DNA from 2 places in the Bacillus sp. ISL-35 genome. Region 1 is predicted to be linked to the other one. Evidence: riboswitches for the same ligand, from Rfam matches in the RefSeq annotation. Region 1 holds a riboswitch; the other holds the start of a gene.
What was found. Region 1 has a riboswitch for lysine ahead of J7E38_RS08480 (Na+/H+ antiporter NhaC family protein). Riboswitches for the same ligand answer to the same signal wherever they lie in the genome.
Positions count from the first base shown of each region.

Region 2: another riboswitch for lysine. It lies ahead of J7E38_RS23260 (aspartate kinase); the one in region 1 lies ahead of J7E38_RS08480 (Na+/H+ antiporter NhaC family protein).

Region 1 covers NZ_JAGGQK010000004.1:511,961-515,590, reverse strand. Annotated here, with positions in the region: gene J7E38_RS08480 (Na+/H+ antiporter NhaC family protein) at 80-1,666, opposite strand; lysine riboswitch at 1,803-1,987, opposite strand; gene yunB (sporulation protein YunB) at 2,054-2,812, opposite strand; gene J7E38_RS08470 (HD-GYP domain-containing protein) at 2,900-3,630, opposite strand, start outside.
Region 2 covers NZ_JAGGQK010000028.1:41,910-45,539, forward strand. Annotated here, with positions in the region: gene J7E38_RS23260 (aspartate kinase) at 35-1,267, opposite strand; lysine riboswitch at 1,427-1,603, opposite strand; gene uvrC (excinuclease ABC subunit UvrC) at 1,673-3,445, opposite strand; gene J7E38_RS23270 (glycosyltransferase family 39 protein) at 3,461-3,630, opposite strand, start outside.

The DNA of each region.
Region 1 (3,630 bases):
AAACTCCTATTAATTAGGATTCTATTCCCACTATTTTAAAAATATGAAAAAAGCTGTCTGATTCCAGACAGCTTTTTCATTATTCTGCTAGATTTTCTTTCAGTACTTCTTCCTGGTTTGTTTTGCTTCCGAAGATGAACGCAAAAGCAACCAGCAGGATGGCTACTACTGCAAGTGCTGCGAGCGTGCTGCCTGTAAAACCGAGGACCAGGAAGCCGACAGCTGAAATCGCTGCTGAAATCAGCGCGTATGGCAGCTGAGTCATGACATGGTCCATATGGTGTGAACCAGCACCTGTTGATGAAAGAATCGTTGTATCAGAAATTGGCGAGCAGTGGTCTCCAAAAACCGCACCAGCAAGGACAGCTGCCAAAGCTGGCAAAAGAATTGTAATATCAGCTGCCGCTGCAATATCTCCTGCAATCGGAAGCAAGATTCCAAATGATCCCCATGATGTTCCTGTTGAGAAAGCCATGATACCGGCTACGAGGAACAGCAGGAATGGCAGGAAGGCAATATTGATGTTTGAGCTTTCAACGATACCTGCCAGATATTTACCTGTTTCAAGCCGGCCAATCAGGTCAACGATGACCCAGGCGAAGACGAGAATATAGATAGCCGGAAGCATTGATTTAATGCCCTCAGCAATACCTTTTCCAAAGACATTGGCATTGACTCCTTTTAATACAGCTGCCTGTCTGACAAAAAGAATCAAAGCTACAGCAAGACCCAACAATCCGCCAGTTACAAGAGACTTGGTGACATCTGTATTTTCAAAAATACCGAAAATGGTTACTTTTCCTTCAACAGCACTTGCGCCTGTCCATAGCATCATGCCTACTGTTCCAACGACAAGGGCAACAATCGGCCATACAAGGTCTCCAACAGTACCTTTCGTACTCGTTGGCAGATCATCCTTCAGTTCGCCTGGTACCGGCTTGTCCTGAGGAACAACAATTCCTTCCGTAATCGCAAGTTCCTCATGCTTTTTCATTGGACCAATTTCCACATTCCTAAGAGCAACAATGAAAACCATTGCCAATGCTGCAAGAGCATAGAAGTTCATTGGCACGATTTGCATGAACCCTGAGAACGCACTATATTCATTCACGCCGTGAGCAGCAAGGATTGTACCAATCAATGCAATGATGTAAGCACCCCAGCTGGAAATCGGAGAAATGACACACATTGGTGCTGAAGTTGAATCGATAATATAGGCCAGTTTTGCACGTGAAACCTTCTGGCGATCCGTGATTGGACGAGTGATCTGCCCTACAGCCAGTGCATTGAAATAATCATCAATAAAAATAATAATGCCAAGGAAAGCACCGACTAATTGAGCTCCAGCTCTTGTTTTGACACGCTTCATTGCCCATTCGCCGAACGCTCGGCTTCCTCCTGAAATAGAAATGAAGGCTGTAATTGTACCCAAAAGCAGCAAGAATAAAATGATGTATAAGCTATACGTGTTCAGTTCGCCATCCGCAATGACTATCGCCTTGGCAGCATCCCACACAATAGCGAATGTTTCAATGATATTAAAGTCAGCAAGCAAAAATGCTGCTGCGACGATGCCTGTCCCCAAAGACAATAGCACCCGCCTTGTGATCACTACCATCAAAATTGCCAATAATGGCGGCAGCAATGAAAAAATTGTGTTCTCCATTCTTTCTCCTCCTTGTTTTTGACAGGGGGGAAACATTTACATGAAAAGAGTTGTAGCCACTTTCTTAAAAAATAAAAAAGGACAACGATAGAGAACATTCTATCGCTGCCCTTAATAAGCAACTAGTGTCTCCATCACGATCTGTAGCTCCCCATTATGGATATACCTCCATAATGACAGTGATACTCTTGTTCAAAGTATCCCCAGCAATAAAAAATGTGACTCATCTTATCATTGCTTCGGCAAAATTCCCTTTCAACTGTGATCAACGTTGTCATCCTCACACAGCTTACTCTTTAATCCTGCGCCTCTACCCCATCGGAATGATGTGGTTTATTATTCAATTGATTTTATAATATAACAATATCGTTAACTTGACAACTATAATTATTCACCAGGCAATTGAATCGCTGGCGAAGTATTCCCGCCCCCATTGTAAAACTGCGGAACTTTTCCAGGATAGTAGAAGCTGCCAATCGGAATATTTTCCTGCACAGTCGCAATTTCCGTCGCAAAAGGAATAATGATTTGCACATTCACTTTTACCCTGACCGATACATTGATAAGGGTATTATTAATTCCATGCTCTTCAGTATCCCAGACGACATCTGCCGTCACATCGCCGATTGCATTGAACTTCACCGGAACCCTTGGCCCCATATTACCGAGCAGCGCATTGTTGGTCGCCTGACCCAAAGGAACATAATAAATGATTCCTTCTTCCCTGTCTTTTTCATCGGTCACGAGCTCGACATCTGATAACATCTCGAGAGAGGTAAGATTCCCTCTTTCCGCTTCTTTCAGGTTCATTTGTACAATATTAGTCGTTTCCGCTTTTACCCGATTGATGATTTCTGTGTTGAATTTCACCACAGTGGTTGTACCCCCATCCACCGGTACAAATTCAATCACTTTATCAATATCCATCCCGCTGGCTATTTTTTTGTTGATCGCCTTGTTGATAACCAGAGTCGCAATTTTTCTTGTCTGGGATTCAGCATATTTCATCAAAGTCGGTTCAAGTCCTTTATCGATGATCCAAAGTCCTGCTGCAGTGGAAAAGGAAAAAAACACGAATGTCAGCAGGAATACATACCTGAAAGGCAAGGGCCCTTTCCGAGGCAGCCGCCGGCCGAATTTTGCCAAAACAAATCCCCCCTCTAAAGCTATATGTATGCTTCAAAGGGGGGAACTAGCCTAATTACTTTGTCTTATACTATATTGATTTTCACTTTAATAATTCGCTGCGTACTCGTATTGTATGATCGTATCACAGCTGACAATCATCAGTGACAGATTTGATTTTAGATCCAGGTGGTATGGTTCCACTCTTTGCCCGTTATCCTCAAGAATTCGGACTACAGGACGCTCGCTCAAGCCGGGATTCTGTTGTACTACGACGCCTTTCCGGCCATCACTCAGGATCACTGTCAGGCCGACCGGATAGATCGCCACAGCCCGCCGGAAAGCGTCGACCACCTTCGGGTCAAACAAGCTGCCTGCACCCGAATAAAGAATTTCCAGGCCTTCATGAGGCAGCATTGCCGGCCGGTAGACCCGATTGGAGGTGACAGCGTCAAACACATCAGCTACACCGAGGATTTTACCGAATAAATGGATTTCATCCTCTTTCAGTCCACGAGGGTAACCTGCTCCATTCAAACGTTCATGATGCTGATATGCACAATGGGCAACAATCAGCGGGATAGTGGGAATATTCCTGAGCATCTGGAAGCCGTCCTCTGCATGCGCCTTGATGATCTGGAACTCTTCTGCAGTCAGCTTGCCTGGCTTGGATAAAATTTCTTCAGGGACCTTCATTTTTCCCACATCATGCAAAATCGCACCCAGACCGAGCTGTTCAAGTTCCTTCGGGGAGAGCTTCATTTCTATCCCGATCGCAAGGGAGTAAAGCGTTACGTTCAAGCTATGCGAAAAAATATAATGGTCATGCAGGAATACAT
Region 2 (3,630 bases), on a different contig from region 1:
GGAGTACACCCAGGAAAGCAATAAAATAAATCTCTTAGTTCGTCTTAACCGCTCCTGAATAAAGCTCGAATGCTTCATGCAATGATTCGACGGCATGGACCATTTGTTTTTCGTTTACGACTGTGGAAACTTTGATTTCTGATGTGCTTACCATCTTTACCTGGATGCCGTTTCCTTCGAGGACTTCGAACATCTTCGCGGCTACACCTGGATTTGAGACCATGCCTGATCCGACGATCGATACCTTGGAAAGGCCTGTTTCTGATTCGACGGCCTGGTAGTTCAATGTTTCTTTATTGCGTTCCAATACGTCAAGTGCCTCTGAAAGGTCGTTGCTCTTGATGGAGAACGAAATATTGGCTAATCCTGCTTCTGTGCGGCTCTGGACGATAATATCCACGTTGATATGATTTTGCGCCAGTGTTGTGAAGATCGTGGAAAGCCCTTTTAATGAAGTGCTTACTCCCAAGACTGAAACTCTTGTGATCTGGTCTTCAAATGCTACTCCGCGTACAATTAGATTTTGTTCCATTTCATTCTCCTCCTCGATGATCGTGCCTCTTTCTTTTTCCATGCTGGATCTTACTTCAATCGGCAACCCGTAATTCTTGGCGAATTCGACCGCACGCGGGTGGAGCACACCTGCTCCCAGGTTCGCCAGCTCAAGCATCTCGTCATAAGAAACGCTCAGTAACTTCCTTGCGCTTTTCACAAATCTTGGATCGGTCGTAAACACGCCTGTTACATCTGTATAAATATCGCATTTGTCAGCCTTCAATGCGGCTGCAAGCGCGACAGCTGTCGTATCTGATCCGCCTCGTCCAAGTGTCGTGATTTCACCGTCATCCGTTACTCCCTGGAATCCAGCGACAATAACGATCTTTCCTGACTCTAGTTCTTTGGAAATCCTGTCTGTGTCAATATCGATAATCCGGGCGTTTCCATGGATGGCTTCAGTCTTGATTCCAGCCTGCCAGCCTGTAAATGAAACGGCCTCTATGCCACTTTGTGCAAGAGCCATCGAGTAAAGCGCGATGGTGATTTGCTCTCCCGTCGTCAAAAGCATATCCATTTCCCTTTTGGATGGCGCCTTGGAAATATCGTTCGCCATGTCGACAAGATGGTCAGTCGTCTTGCCCATTGCTGATACGACTACGACGACATTATTGCCGTTCTTCAATTCTTCTGCTGTCCTTGAGGCAGCATTCCTGATTTTCTCAACACTGCCAACCGATGTTCCGCCGAATTTCTGTACAATCAATCCCATAAGTTTCCCCTGCCTCTTTTTCAGTATTTTGCCTCTGTAAGAGCTTCATGGCTTATCCGCATATGTATTTTCCCCGTGCCTTTTAAAAAAAGAGCCGTAAAAACAGAAAAAGCAATGGAAGTGGCTCCCATTGCTTAATAAACGTCTATATACGCTGCAACATGAGATAGCACTCCAAGATGGCAATCTTGACAATCCAGCGTTTATTCAACGAAGGACCAGCGAGAAAATGGATAGGCATCTCCCCACTTCGGCAAGCATCCCCTTTCAAAGCCTTCCTCGAATCCTATAATTCTCCGGACTTTTACTCTTGAAGCTTGCACCTCTATCTTCACTTTAATACTCTAAAGTGATAGCAATATGAAATTTTTATCATTATAGCATACAAAAAAATAGATTGCTACCTTAATCCTGTAATTTCTGATATAGTTCCTGCGCAACATTCGCCGGCAGCCCGGCTGCACTCAATTCCTCAATAGAGGCTTCACGCATTTTTTTAACTGATCCGAAATGCTTCAGCAATGCTTTCTTGCGCTTCTCACCAATGCCTGCAATATCATCGAGGATCGATTGGAAAGCGCTTTTGCCTCTCAGCTGGCGGTGGAAGGTGATGGCAAAGCGGTGCACCTCATCCTGAATCCTTTGCAGCAGGTAAAATTCCTGGCTGTTCCGCGGCAATTCGATCACCTGCAACGGATTGCCATAAAGCAGCTGAGAAGTCCTGTGCTTATCATCCTTGGCCAGACCGGCTATCGGAATATCAAGACCTAATTCATTCTCCAGGACATCCCTGGCGGACTCGATATGCCCTTTCCCGCCATCGATGATGATCAAATCCGGCAGCGGCAAACCCTCTCTCAAAACACGGGTATACCGGCGGCGAACGACTTCCCTCATTGACTCGTAGTCATCCGGCCCTTTCACTGATTTGATTTTATATTTCCGGTACTCCCTTTTCTCGGGTTTTCCATCAATGAATACGATCATCGCCGAAACCGGGTCAGTCCCCTGGATATTAGAGTTATCAAATGATTCGATCCGATGCGGTGTATAAATCCCCATTTGTTTCCCAAGGTTCTCCACTGCGTTGATGGTCCTTTCCTCATCGCGCTCGATCAAGGAGAACTTTTCTTGAAGGGCGATACGGGCATTTTTTGAAGCCAGGTGGACAAGCTCTTTTTTCTTGCCGCGCTGGGGCTTGAGGACTTTTACGCCAAGCAGCCCCTCAGCCAATTCGAGATCGACGCTTTCGGGCACCAGTATCTCCTTTGGCTTGAAATGCTCATTTTTCGAATAAAATTGGCCAAGATATGTGAGAATATCTTCTTCAGGTTCATTATGGATTGGGAACATTGAAACTTCCCTTTCAATCAATTTCCCCTGGCGGATAAAAAATACCTGAACACACATCCAGCCTTTATCGACGGCATAGCCAAACACATCACGGTCGGTAAAGTCTGTCGTGGTCATCTTCTGCTTTTCCATTGTTGCTTCGATATGTGCAATCTTGTCGCGGAACTCCTTTGCCCTCTCAAAATCAAGTTCTTCGGCAGCGGCAGCCATTTTTTCCGTCAAATCAACCTTGATTTCCTTGTAACCGCCATTCAGGAATTTCGTGATTTCATCGGTAATCTGCTTGTACTCTTCCTTGCTGACGTCCTTGACACAGGGTGCCAGACATTGGCCCATATGGTAATAGAGACAGACGCGGTCTGGCAGTGTCGAGCACTTCCTGAGCGGATAAATCCTGTCGAGCAGCTTCTTCGTTTCATTCGCTGCCTGGACGTTCGGATATGGTCCAAAATATTTGCCACTGTCTTTTTTGACCTTTCGGGTAATGATCAGCTTTGGATGCCGCTCTGCAGTCAGCTTGATAAAGGGATAGCTCTTGTCATCCTTGAGCATGATATTATATTTCGGGTCATGTTTTTTGATCAGATTGATTTCAAGAAGCAGGGCTTCCATATCGGAGGAGGTGACAATATACTCAAAATCCTCGATTTCATTCACAAGCCTGAGCGTCTTGCCGTCATGCGATCCGGTAAAATAAGAGCGCACCCTGTTTTTTAAAACCTTGGCTTTTCCCACATAAATGATGGTTCCCTGCCTGTCCTTCATTAAATAACATCCTGGCTGCGCAGGGAGAAGCGCAAGCTTATTTCTGATTTGCTCATTCATGTCATTCACCTCCTGTTACGGTGTCCATTTATATAAAACAATCTCATGATAGACCGGGTCGAAAATTTCATTAGATGTAAATGTTTTTACTTTTTCAAGCTTCCCGCGAGGATAGATTCCCTGGGAGCGGAAGCCGTCTATTACACTATTTGTTAAATAAATCGTTTTTCCTTCATATAATCCCT